Regions from separate parts of the Providencia sp. UF-183 genome, predicted to be linked through region 2. Evidence: predicted binding sites of a transcription regulator. Region 2 holds the regulator's gene; the other holds the start of a gene.

Region 1 (7,238 bases), 150 kb from region 2:
AGGTTTCGGGGGTCATTGTGACATAAGCTTCTGCACGAGCTTCACGGACAGTTTCAGCTTTAGCTGAAACATCAACCATATGCGCCTCGCCCGACGCATTGAGGTGAGTCAGTTGGGACATATTTTCTCCTGAAAATCTGAAAAAGAGTTAACCGCCAATAACGGATAAATTAGGGGTAATACCGCTATCACCCATATGTAGAAAGTGCGTTTCGCGTTTGTGATGCAAACCACGTTGTATCCGCGCTTTTAGTGCTTCGTTTTGGTTATCGTCCCCTAACAAATCACGTAGAGGAATGCCATTTTCACCAAATAGGCACAAATGGAGGTTGCCTAAAGAAGATACGCGAAGGCGATTGCAGCTTTGGCAAAAGTCTTTTTCATACGGCATGATAAGACCGATTTCACCTTGGTAATCAGGATGACTAAAGACTTGAGCAGGACCATCATTGCGTGACCGAGGAAGTCGATACCAACCTTCTTCAATTAAACGGTCGCGAATGGTTTCGCCAGAAACATGAAAACGCTGGAAAACATCACTGCCATCCCCTGTTTCCATTAATTCAATAAAACGCAGTTGAATTGGGCGGTGCTTAATCCAATTTAGGAATGACTTCAGCCCGATATCGTTGACATTTTTCATCAGCACAGCGTTGACTTTCACTTTTTCAAAACCAGCCTCAAACGCAGCATCAATTCCTTTCATCACTTGGAAGAATTTGTCTTGCCCGGTGATTGCCGCAAACTGACGTGGATCTAAGCTGTCCACACTGACGTTAATCGCATTTAGACCTGCATCTTTCCATGCTTGAACGTCTCTCGCCATGCGATAACCGTTAGTGGTCACTGCAATTTTTTTGATCGCGGCATTTTCATGAATTGCGGCAATGATTTCACTGAAATCTTTGCGCATGGTAGGCTCACCGCCTGTGATACGCACTTTTTCTGTGCCTAATTCAGCGAATGCGCTGCTGACACGGCGAATTTCATCCAGTGTGAGGAATTCATGGCGGCCACTTGGCTGATAACCATTAGGTAGACAGTATGTGCAACGGAAGTTGCAAACATCTGTTATAGAAAGCCGAAGATAGTAAAATTTTCGGTCAAATTGATCGACGAGTTGCTGCATAATCACACCTTTCCAAATACGGGAGATGCAGACATTTCTATCTTGCACCCTGGTGGCTCTAAGGCCACGGCCAGAGCATCATATTTGTGGAAACAAACTTAGACGCAAAGGCTAGGAGTTTTATTTGGAACAAAGCCGCTAATTTAATAACGAAAACAGGCCACTTTGTTCACTTAATTTCTGTAAGGATTCTAGCGTATAGAATATGAAAAAGCGAATCAGAATTCGGTATATAATATAATATACAACGACTTACAGAACATCAGCGGTAATCTCCGAAGCTCTTATTATCATAGACAATTTTCTTAAAAATAGCCTAGTCACAGATACAATTTCACTTTAAATGATTAACATCTCTTATTATTTAATTAAACATTTCTTGATATAGATCTAAAATGGGGAGCAAGCTCCCCATCCTATTGTTTCCGTTATAAATATTGTTACCAATCGCTTCGTATTTCTCGCTAAGCATTATGCCAATCAAAAGCGAACGCCTATGCTCCAACTAATTGAACGTATTTAGAAACGGTACTCAATCCCGCCAGATATCGTCCTTCCACGTCCTAGCGTGTTCGCTAAGCTTTCTCCGTAGCTCACCACATAGGCCCGATTGGTTAAGTTCTCCACATTCCCGCGGATAATTAAATTATCGGTAATTGAATAACTTGCGTATAAATCCACAAGGGTATACTTCGGCCAATCCGCTAAATATGGGTAATTTGATTGTGCGGAATAGTCTTGGAAGCCGGGGGTAAAACGGATAACCATTCCACCATCCAATTTTCTATCAAAGGCACGTCCACCAAGTGTGAATGACCCTCTGTCACCGGGCAGGTTTGCTGCGCTACCAAAGATGGAGCCGCTATCACAGTTCACATAATTGTTTGCTTGCTCATCAGATTCTGCGTACCAATTACCAGGCCCCACACCTTCTGGGAATTTCAAGACGCCACCTAACCACGCACGGTTAGCACAGAATTTATTTTTGCCAATCATATGAGTGAACGTTAAATCGGCATACACAAACCCTGCATCATAGTTGAGTTGGTATTCAAACCCTCTAAAACGTGTCGTATTTAAGTTATTGCTGTACGCAGCATTTCCAATACTTGGGTTAACCAATCCTGGCTTAGTTCGGTTAATAGAAAGGTTGATGTAGTTATCAACTCGCGTATCAAAATAAGCCACTTTAGCCAATAGTCGGTCTTCTTCGAGCACCAGTTGCGGGTAATTCAGGTTCATCCCGACTTCCCACGCATTCGAACGTTCTGCTTTCAAAAATGGGTTAGGATACTGTGTTGAGGAGCTGTGAGCACTGCCCGTGGTGAGTGTTTCAGTGATCGCAGGCGGACGCCACGAACGGCCATAACTGGTAAAGAACTCCATCCATTCAACGCCGGGACGGATAGCCAGTCGAGCGTTAGGTGAAAACGCTCCTTCTGATTTATCAACATTCCAATGCTCTGTGTACATCGTGCTAGGGCAATCACGTAACCGCCTCCCCGTACATGGGTTTTCTTTGGTATAGGGAAAGATAGGATAACGCATACTGGTTTGCCCTTTAAGGGTATAGTAGTCGTAACGCACTCCCCCTTCGACGGTCAGCCAGTCATCATATTCATATGTTAAATTAGTAAACAGAGAGCTCAACGTGCGTTTTCCATCCGGTGTCACTCCTGATGCGGCTTCACGCGTTGATGAGCTACTGGCTTTATCTTGGAAAGTTTCAAAACCATAATGCGCTTTTACTACATTATTATGATTAAATTCAACCTCTGAATGATTTTCAAGTTGTAACCCGAGTGTTTTAACCCGAGTATCCATCTGGTAGCCATTATTAAAAACAGGGCTGGTTGAATAAGTTTCCGTGTCGTCCTTCGTATCGACAAAATATACTTTCCCTTTAAATTCAGTGCTCCATGGACTGTCACTAAATTGTGTATAATCAAGAGAGTAATTCTGAGTTGTCACATCACTAAATCCACTACTTTTCCACCCAAGCTTGTACGGCCATGTTTGCGTCAAATTGGTCAACGTTCCTGCATTAGGGGTTGCCACTTTGGTTTCTAAATAATTGAATTGTAAACGTTGTGACTCACTGAGATTCCAGCCTGCTTTCGCCAGATAGGACGTCATTTGGTAATTGCTATCGTTAATTCGGCTATGTTTTAAACCACGTACTAATTCGTCATAATGCCCCGTTTCATTGTTAACACGGATGTCACCAATACTGCCGTGCGTCCCTGGTTTATAGTCACCTAATCGACGTTCACTGGCGGCAAACAGTAAGTCCCCTTTTTCATTACCCAAGGCAAATGCGCTACTGCCGATAAAATGGGTATTGTTTGTCCCTGTGCTTGCGTGTAATTTTCCACCAAATGTTTTATCTTTCGATAAAAAATCAGATGCATTTACCGTATTAAATGTGGCAACACCGCCGAGTGTTCCCCCACTCCCCATCCCACTACTATTTCCTTTTTGAATTTCAACGCCAGAAAGTAGCTCAGAATCAATATACATTGAACCGTTACGCTGCCCATGGCCGCTTTTTTGGAAGTTTTGCCGCATCCCATCAATATTCATATTCACACGCCCATAATCTTGGATCCCACGAATATTCACTGATAATGACGGGTCTTGCTGGCTGACACTGGAATACACGCCCGTCGTGAGTTCCAATACATCAGCAATATGCTTCGGTGGCCTGTCTTCAATTTGCTTTTTACTGATCACACTCACCGATGAGGGGCTACTGTAAACCCAGTCCCCTTGCTGAATTTGGCTTGCAGTCACCGTAATATTATCTAGCTTGATGACTTTTTCACCCGCGGGGGAGTTAGTTACCCGATGAATAGAAATACGATTATTGTGTATTTGGTACTGAACTGGATTTGCACCAACAAGCTGCTGTAACCCTTCTTGCAAGGTTAACTGTCCTTTGATGCCTTGGCTTTTTAAGCCATTCATTTCTTGGCTATTAATAATAATTTCAACTTTTGCCTGTTGGGCAAATTGTAACAACGCGTTCTCAAGTGAGCCTGCCCCTATCGAAAATGAAATTTTCTGCTGTGCAGCCGTTATTGGTTGATTCGCGTGTGCAATGTTAAACAATGAATATGCAGGTAGTGCCCCTAATACAAGGTAAACACAGAGTGAGGCTTTTTTATATTGGTGCTTTTTTTGAGTCATTTCCCATCCCTAAAATGATAATGGTAATAAAAATCATAATCACTTAGATTAAGACGCAGAAATGCAAGAAACCCGTAAAAAATAATTTAAATAATTGTGAAAAATAATTTAAATAATTGTGAAAAATAATAATGTTATTATCTATCAGTAGATTAATGTGAAGAATGGCACTTCATAAACCGAAAGCCCTTTTGATGACGCAAGGTGCTTAAGCCCGCTTTCTAGCGCGTTTATTTGCAATACGCCACTTAACCTCCCATCATTGTCATTGGCTAAAATAATAATTTGCTTTTTATGGTAACGGCTGATTTTAGCGGCGATCTCAGAAAGCGTTTGCTGTTGAAAAATAATCTGCCCCTCACGCCACCCTTCTGAATTCTGTTTGGCGAGAGGCAATATAGGGGAAATTTGCTGTTGGTATTGTGTAAAGTTGCCCGCTTTAACCACCACTTCTTGTCCTGATAATAGCGATATTTTAACGCTGTGCTGATAAACACTCACATCAACATTATCCTCTTCATTATCAATAGCAAACTCGGTTCCCAGTGCTTGCGTTACTCCATTTTTCGCCTTAACTTGAAAAGGACGAAGTTCACTGCCAGTGGTAGGCGCAACAGAGAAATAGGCGCGTCCTTGAAGCAAATTAACTTGCCGATATTGCCCGTCAAAAGCTAACTGTAATTGCGCACCACTATCGAGGTCAACTTGGCTACCATCGGGCAATGTAATGTGTTGAACCTCACCAATTTTGGTTTGGTAATCAATCTGTTCGTGATTTTCACTCCACCAAAGTAGCGTCGCCAAGCCACACACTAATACGCTAGCTGCAATGGTTTTTTTCAAATAACTATTTGCCGCTTTAATCGGTTTTATTATTTTTTTAGGCTGTTGATGACAGGAAGTTAATGCCCAGATTTGCCTTGCACGGTAATAAGCATTTGCATGCTCTGTTGATGCGCTCACCCAGTGCTGGAACTCGCTATTTTCTTGCGCGTTTAGTTCTCTTTGTGTGGTTTTGATGACCCACATCGCTGCTGTATTTTCGATTTCAGATGGAGATGTTGGTTTCATGATTAATCCTTCCATTGATGAATCAGAACAGCCAATGCATTGGCTAAATGCTTTTCAACGGTACTGAGCGAAATATTCAACAATTGAGCCACTTCGGTTTGCGTCAATCCCTCTTCTCTGTGCAAACGAAAAATAGCCTGTGTTCTCTCAGGCAATGTTTGAATAATGGTTTGTATCTGGCTCAGTTGCTGCTCTCTGATTGCCGTTGCTTCAAGACTTTTTGTTTGTGCTGGTATTTCATGCCACTGCTCATCACTGATGGCCATTGAAGGGCGAGCTTTTTGTTCCCTAAAGTGATCAATCATCAGGTTTTTCGCTACGCGATAAAGATAAGCATCAAAGTCTTGGATCGTCGAGTGTTTCATCAATTCAGCCATTCGCACAAAACTTTCCTGCACAATATCCATGCTTAAACTATGGTCTTTAAGGTACATGTTGAGATAGCGACATAATGAGGAAGAATGGCGTGCAAACAAGCGTTGCAACTCAGAATCAGACATATTGAGCCATAACACAAATAGTGAAAATGAGAATTATTTACACTATATAGGTAAATGTGCAAAATGGAAACATTCAGGTATTTTTTTGCGAAGAAATTAAGGTAAATCTGGAATATTGCCTTTTATTGTTTTTTATCACAGTAACTCAGCGGGCAATGATATTTTATGGTAGATTAACGCCCAATTTATTTTAGATTTCATTTTTAATACGTTCGGTTCTGTAAACACGGCAAAATCACAGATAAAAAGCCTCAAGTAGTGGCTGTTTATTTGCCGAATATTGACTGATTGATATAGGAACACTATGCCAAATAGTAGTCTGGCGAGCCTGAAACATGTTGTTGCCCTTGGTGGCGGGCATGGGCTGGGCCGCGTAATGTCTTCCCTTTCCTCTTTAGGGCCTCGCCTAACTGGAATTGTAACCACCACGGATAATGGGGGGTCTACAGGTCGAATTCGTCGTTCTGAAGGCGGGATTGCTTGGGGCGATATGCGGAACTGCTTGAATCAGTTAATTACTGAACCGTCGATTGCTTCGGCGATGTTTGAATACCGTTTCGGTGGCAATGGCGAGCTGTCTGGCCATAATTTGGGTAACCTAATGTTAAAGTCATTAGATCACCTGAGTGTTAGACCACTTGAGGCGATTAATTTAATTCGTAATATGCTCAAAGTGGATGCACAACTCATTCCAATGTCAGAATCCCCCGTTGATTTGATGGCAATTGATGAGATGGGTAATGAAGTTTATGGCGAGGTCAATGTAGACGCTCTACGCGAAATCCCGAAAGAGTTACGCTTATACCCTTCCGTGAAAGCCACACGAGAAGCGTTAGATGCTATTCACCAAGCTGATTTGATTCTTATTGGCCCCGGCAGTTTCTTCACCAGTTTAATGCCACTGCTGTTACTTGAAGAAGTTGCAACAGCCCTGCGCGAATGTAAAGCACCGATGATTTATATTGGCAACTTAGGTAAAGAAGTGTGCTCCTCCGCCGCAAATTTAACTTTGCCTGAAAAATTGCAGATGATGGAAAACTATATTGGCTGCAAAAAAATTGATGCGTTGATCCTTGGCCCACGCACAAAAATCAGTGATATCAGCAGTGACCGTAAGATTATCCAGCGTGTCCTCGAAGCGGACGATATCCCTTACCGCCACGATAGAAAGCTGCTCCTACAAGCCATCGAAGAAACCATCCCGCTATTGTAATTTATTCCACCTTTGGCTCCCAGAGGTGGAATATTTCTCTATTTTAAAGACAATTTTTATATCAATCCTATTGATTTTCTAATTATTTTCACGCAAATCCTCTAAATAGCTAGCATTGTGGCTAGGCGGCAAAAGA
Region 2 (7,238 bases):
CTTCTGTTTCTGCCAGTTTGCACTGAACTTTTCTTTTCGGCTTAATTGTCGCTGGAGCATTGCCAGCTTACGCTGGCTTGTTTTAAAGCTATTGACGGGATGATATACCGTGCCATCTGAAAGTGTGGCGAGTTTTGCTACCCCTGCATCCAGTCCTACCATCGACTCTGCATTGTGAACGGGGTCAACTACTTCGTATTCAGTCTGGATACTGGCGTACCATTTACCACATGACTGGCTTACAGTGACATTCTTCACCGTTCCCACAACCTCACGGCTGTTGCGGTAGCGTATCCAACCGAGTTTAGGGAGAAAAATACGGTTGTTTTTCTGTTTGATCTTCACGCCCTGCGGGTAGCGAAAAGCATCATTTTGACCGCGTTTTTTGAAACGGGGAAAAGCGGCTCGTTTCTGAAAGAAATTCTTGTAGGCGCGTTCCAGATCTTTAAGCGACTGCTGCAACGGCTGTGAGGGAGATTCTTTCAGCCATTGTATCTCGGTGTCAGATTTCCACTCAATGAGCCATGAAGCCATCTTTGTATAGGGAATGTATTTGTTCCCTGCTTCGTGATTCTCATTCTGAAGTGCTAATGCCCGATTGAAAACAAAACGACAAGCCCCTGCAAAGCGCCGCATATTGCGCTCCTGCTGACCATTCGGTCTTAACTGGAATTTAAAGGCTTGTAGGCGTTTCATTTTATCTATTATATTTTGGTCTATGAAAAAAGAAACCGATATTCGCCGTGGTAGGCATTGTGTATTCCTGATGCACGTCCACTTGGTCCTTGTTACAAAATACAGCCGAAAAATATTTGATCAGGATGCGATTGAAAAACTACGAGGCTACTTCTCCAGTGTTTGTGCCGATTTCGATGTTGAACTGGTTGAAATGGATGGTGAAGGTGATCATGTTCATTTATTGATTAATTATCCGCCAAAATTGGCGAGATCTAATCTGGTTAACAGCCTTAAAGGGGTATCGAGTCGATTACTTCGACGGGATCGCCCTGATATAGCACAACGTTATTACTACAAAGGAGTTTTGTGGACACCCAGTTATTTTGCTGGGAGTTGTGGGGGCGCACCAATATCCATTATCCGCCAGTACATTGAGTAACAGCAAACACCTAGTTAGTTTAAAACCCGCGCCTTATATCCTCGTCCTGAAGGACGAGGTTTTACGGCTCACTGGATAAGTGTTCAAAAAAGCATCACCTACATAGCAAGGGGTGCTTTTTTCTTAAAACCGCGCTTTTTTTCGCCAATCAAACCTATTCCCTCGCCTTGCAGCTATAGCACTAGGGGATTAGCTAGGGTATCATGGCGCGCTGAATTATTGGCACACCCTTTTAGCAGTTATAGACATGGCAAAAGAACAAACTGATCGTACTACTCTGGATTTGTTCGCTGAGGAACGAAGGCCTGGGCGACCTAAGACAAGCCCACTATCACGGGATGAACAATTAAGGATCAACAAACGCAATCAATTAAAACGCGATAAAGTGAATGGATTGCGCCGAGTTGAACTTAAACTAAACGAAGAAGCTGTTGCTGTACTGAATCAGTTAGCTGAAGAAAAAAATATAAGCCGTAGTGAATTAATAGAAGAAATTTTGATGTCACAACTTCAACAAGTTGATGAGACAATACTCAAGTAACGCTATCTTAGTAAATCACACAAATTTGACAGACTTATAAAAGTTTTTTCGCCAGAATAAGGCATAAAATTCTATTTATTTTCGTTCTAAATGAGTTCTAGAAGTTGAGACACTCCTTCTTTCTCTCTTAGAAAAACAAGAGGTTAATCAGTTTATGGCAGTCATCGGTATTTTCTTCGGAAGTGATACAGGTAACACAGAAAATATTGCCAAAATGATCCAAGAAAGATTAGGCAAAGACGTAGCAGAAGTTCATGACATTGCAAAATGCAGCAAAGAAGACATTGAAGCTTTTGACATTCTACTTCTTGGTATTCCAACTTGGTACTACGGCGAAGCACAATGTGATTGGGATGACTTTTTCCCAACATTAGAAGAAATTGATTTTGAAGGTAAACTCGTCGCTCTCTTTGGCTGTGGAGACCAAGAAGACTATGCAGAATACTTCTGTGATGCGATGGGGACTATTCGCGATATCATCGAACCAAGAGGTGCGGTGATTGTTGGGCACTGGCCAACCGAAGGCTACCACTTCGAAGTTTCAAAAGGTATGGCAGATGACAACCACTTTATCGGATTAGCGATTGATGAAGATCGCCAACCGGAGTTAACAGATGAACGAGTGGATGCATGGGTCAAACAAATCTCTGAAGAGATGTCATTAGCTGAAATTCTTGGCTAGTCGATTAAAAACAAGCGTTACTCTTGGCCGAATTCCTTTCCGCTCAAAATGCACCATCGCGGAACGGTCATTCGGTCTAAAATAATCGATTAAATATCCTAATTGGATAGACTTATAAGAGATTATCAAAATAATGAGACAATGCATGGTTTCTATTTTTATTTTCCATGCCTATAATTGTAAATCAGTTTAGAAGACAACTGGATTTATGTTAAAAATGTCTCATTATTGTTAAATTTATGATTTAAGATACAGGACAAACCCGCATGACAGACAACAATAAAGCATTGAAAAATGCTGGACTCAAAGTCACTCTTCCAAGACTTAAGATTTTGGAAGTACTTCAGGAGCCTGAGTGCCACCACGTCAGTGCGGAAGATCTCTATAAAAAGCTGATTGATATGGGCGAAGAGATCGGGCTAGCGACTGTATACCGTGTATTGAACCAGTTTGATGATGCAGGTATCGTTACGCGCCATAATTTCGAGGGTGGAAAATCCGTATTCGAATTAACTCAGCAGCATCACCATGACCACTTAATTTGCTTAGATTGTGGTAAAGTGATTGAGTTTACTGATGAATCGATTGAAACTCGCCAAAAAAATATCGCCGCACGTCACGGTATTAAGCTGTCTAACCACAGTTTGTACTTATATGGCCACTGCGCTGATGGTGATTGCCGCGATAACGCTGACGCACACGAAGCAAAAGAGTAATAAATTAATCACCATCATATTTTGATGGTGACCCATTCTTCAAAAGCCTGATAACCACCATTATCGGGCTTTTTTTATTGTATCCATCCACCGATAAATTAAGCATTCTCAGTGAGAATATCCATAATTTCTTTCATTTACTTTATATTTATCACTAAAATATGTCGTTAAGGTGAAATATTGAAGTGTTCTATAATAAGTTGCAATTCACTTCAAATCCTTTATATTGTTTGACGGATGAACACACCTTCTCTATTTGAGAATATTTACAATGATATCATAGTGATGCATAACGTTATCTAAAATATACCTTGCATCTTTTTTTCATATCACTGTCATATAGTTTATCTAATTAACGTCTAAAATAAGTTCAGTATATTGCTATATAGTTTTACTTTTTTTAATTTAACAAACAATTTAAGTGTAATAAAAAAGTTAAATTACAACTATATGATGTAATTTGTATATTTTTAGCTAGACTTATTTGGATTGTTCTCGTACTTCGTAAGAGATTAACTGATGAAAAAAACATATCTTTTTATTAATACTAGTTTTTTCTTCTGGTTTCTTACTTTAATAGGATGGTTTTTTCGTCATACAGCCATCACCTTATTTTCATTTGTATTATCAATTCTGTTCTTGATCTTATACTTCAATCAAAAAAAGGTAAGTAAAATGTTCACCAAAAGACAAAACAAACAAACCCCTGAAGAAACCCCTACCATTCGTGAACCTGAAATTACTTCTAAGATAGAAGAACACGTTACGATATCAACGCCAACCCTTAGTGAAGAAAAATCGAATACGATAATTTCGAGGGATGTGATGTTTGAAGGTAATATTACCTCTAATGAGCAGGTCCACATTTATGGCAAAGTCGTTGGTAACATTACAGGAAAAGATAATACCGTTAAAGTTATGCTAAATGGCCAAGTGACGGGTAATATTATTTGTAAAGAGTTGATTATTAATGGTCGAGTTGAAGGTGAATGCACCTCTGAATCCATTAGCATTGAAAATAACGGCGAAGTCCATGGAACGATTCACTACAGCAGTTTATCGATTAAAAAAGGTGGCATCCTTTCTGGACAAGCTAAAGTCAAAAATAGTGTTACTCATACAGATAAAGTCACGCAATTAAAAGATAAAGTAAAACATGATGTACCTATCATCAATAATGAAGGTGATAAAGGAATTGCTTCGTTATAAAAATTTGTTTTTCTGCACTAGGATAATGACTAAATAATAAAAATAAGGTGAATGTAATCCACCTTATTTTTAATTTTCAAACTCGCAATATAAGTATATTTTCTTATTTTATTAGGCCATTTGAAACTACGTATATATGCTATGTGTGTTTTAGTCGGTTACCATCATACTTATTTCAATGGTAACCACTATTTATTTAATTCATTAAAAAACCGTAAATGGCATCATCACCATAAACTTAATATCTTTTTCATCTTGGAAGATATTTCCATAACCACCACCATAGCTAGGAATATCGGTATGGTTATCATATTTGGTAAAGTGTAATTTAAAGAGCGTATCTTTTGCTCGACCAGTTTGAACGGTATATAGAATATCAAAGTTCCATGCACTTTCTTTTAAACGCACATCTTGGGCATATTGGGTATTTGTGCTTGGCTTTGCATCCCAACCATAAATATAGGATGTACCCACTTTCCAGCCTGCGAGATCCCAATTTTTAAGGTCGTACATCACACCTGCATATAATGCTTTTTCATTGTTGGCGTTCCAGTCTGAACGACCATCCCACCAAATATCCATACGCCCATTGGATGTCGCCCAGCCCGGCGTCATGCGTTGCAAGAAGTAGCCTTGATTACCTTCCGCTTTAACATAGGTTCCCTCAACTTTAAAATCAAACTGTTCATAGGTATAGCCTAATGTCATCGCTTGCAACCATGCTAAGCCATCATAAACGTCATTGACACCGCCATCAGAAACTTTATCTTTAGAACCATAAAATTGATATGAGAGACGCAAATCGCGTTCAGCAACAGGCACGGCATACGAAACTTTAGCAAAATACTGATCCATATAGTCTTTTGCTTGACCATAAGCCCCTTCTAGCACTAAGTTATTTTTAAAATCATATTTAAACCCAATGGAATGCAAATAGCTGATCCCAGTTTTGCCATCGGCTTCACGGAAATCATACATTGAGCGATACCATGGTGCTTTATAACGGTCTGTCCACATATAGGACATGCTTAACTCACCATTTTGCTCAAAATCAAATACACCACCGACTTCCAAACCACGATAAGTCCCCGGCATGTAACTCCAGTGTGAAGCTAATAATGTTTGCCCAGTAGGTTGAATATACCCCCCTCTTCCCCAGAAAGGACCATATTTTAATTTCGCCGCCGCTTTATAAAACGTTACACCACTACGGTCGCCAGTCCATTTTTCATCCCAACGTGATTTGGCGTCACTAAAACCAATTTCATTGGGTGCAGCAGGGCCACTGTTTGATAATTCGATCGCGGTAAAACCCGCTAAATCCAAACCGATAACATCTTGAAAATAGCCAGATGAAAAGTCTAGGCTGGCATTGAATGTGGAGTGTTTAAGATTATCTGCATACTTTTTATATTTATCGCTATTTGGGTCTAAATCCTTACGAGAACGATCCCTTTGCCAGTAATAAAGTCCACCTGTGAGTTTTGAATCTTCAAGGAATTGTTCTGCGTGAGTCATTGGCTGATACGCGATAGGCAGCATCGCGATGGCGATTTTTAAGACGAGCAACTTCCTGCCAGTATTGACATGTTTATTAACCATTCTTGTATTCCTCTAATATTTTTTATGTTTTATTTTTTCGGCCGAAATACGATTTAACTTTCCATTTAAATCTAAATATTCACAATAACTTATGTTATTTGTGATGTGATTAGCCTATTTTTTGCGACGCGAATTATCAACACAGATACTGGCTTTGTTGCCAAAATATGATCGACGACACATTAATTTTAATTAACCGTCATTATCACACATGATGTTTTTTCACAGGGTGAGATTCAACCAATTGATTTAATAAAGAAATAAAAGAGGCCTTACGATTCATTTGAATTAGATTAAAACAAATAAATTGCTAATTAGTGATTTAAATTTTCCAATAATGCCGTAATTTTGCGTAGCCTATCACCACATTGACATTAAATATTGAGTTTGCCCCAAAAATTCGCCTCAATTTTACGAACATGCTTCAATTTACTGAAAAATATTTTCATTTCTTGTTTATGGTGAATTACCATAAAATTAACGGGAGACAGAAAACTGCCTCCCGCTACATTAACGACTAAAACACATTCAGTTTAATATTTCTCAAACATTGCCTGAATTTTCTGTGGATCTTTCGTTTCAGTTAACGCTAATTGTAATAACACGCGAGCTTTTTGCGGATTTAATCTTTCCGATGCCACAAAACCATATAAATTATCATCAACCTCGGCATTACGAGTTGTATAGCCTGTTGGAACGCGACTTGCACGTACCACAACCACATCCTCTTTTGCTGCCTTCGCTAATGCATCAAATACCGTTTTATACATGTTGCCGTTACCAACACCTGCGCTGATAATCCCCTCTACGCCTTCCTCTCTCAATGCTTTAACAGGAGCAGCGGATGCATTGGCATAGTTATAAACGATACCCACCGCGGGTAATTTCTCTAACTTACTCACATCGAATGCAGCTTTGTCACCACGTGGCTGAGGGGCTTGGAAATAGGTCACTTTGCCATCGTGAATAAAGCCCTCAGCACCTGCGTTAACCGCATCAAATGCCTGTACTTCTGTTGTGCTCATTTTCATCACATTACGGCCTTGAACCACTTTATCGTTCATCGCCATAAGCACACCGCGGTCACCTGCTGATTTATCCGTTGCAAGTACCACTGCGTTATACAAATTTAGCGGGCCATCCGCGCCCAGTGCAGTTGATGGGCGCATCGCCCCGACTAACACAATAGGTTTCTTACAATAGGTTGTTAAATCAAGGAAAAAGGCCGTTTCTTCTAGCGTATCTGTTCCGTGAGTGATCACAAATCCGTCAGTTTTATCGCAGTCCTGATTTATTTTTTTCGCCAACGTCAACCAAACTTGGTCATTCATATCTTGCGAACCGATATTCACCAACTGCTCACCACTTAAA

The links. The regulator Fur, encoded in region 2, represses iron uptake genes when iron is present. The targets are predictions, from matches to a motif close to ATAATAATGAGAACNACTATCAA.
Region 1: a site for Fur is predicted at 4,333-4,355, ahead of AC4IFT_RS09430 (TonB-dependent hemoglobin/transferrin/lactoferrin family receptor). Genes of this name have one in related genera too.

Annotation. Positions count from the first base shown of each region.
Region 1 is NZ_JBSICD010000008.1:35,753-42,990, reverse strand. Features, by position in the region: gene moaC (cyclic pyranopterin monophosphate synthase MoaC) at 1-121, opposite strand, end outside; gene moaA (GTP 3',8-cyclase MoaA) at 149-1,129, opposite strand; molybdenum cofactor riboswitch at 1,119-1,259, opposite strand; gene AC4IFT_RS09430 (TonB-dependent hemoglobin/transferrin/lactoferrin family receptor) at 1,649-4,318, opposite strand; gene AC4IFT_RS09425 (FecR family protein) at 4,463-5,389, opposite strand; gene AC4IFT_RS09420 (RNA polymerase sigma factor) at 5,392-5,889, opposite strand; gene AC4IFT_RS09415 (gluconeogenesis factor YvcK family protein) at 6,194-7,102, shown strand.
Region 2 is NZ_JBSICD010000008.1:188,074-195,311, reverse strand. Features, by position in the region: gene AC4IFT_RS10115 (RNA-guided endonuclease InsQ/TnpB family protein) at 1-696, opposite strand, end outside; gene tnpA (IS200/IS605 family transposase) at 719-1,117, shown strand; gene ybfE (LexA regulated protein) at 1,365-1,658, shown strand; gene fldA (flavodoxin FldA) at 1,813-2,340, shown strand; gene fur (ferric iron uptake transcriptional regulator) at 2,607-3,056, shown strand; gene AC4IFT_RS10090 (bactofilin family protein) at 3,732-4,265, shown strand; gene chiP (chitoporin ChiP) at 4,470-5,867, opposite strand; gene ansB (L-asparaginase 2) at 6,401-7,238, opposite strand, start outside.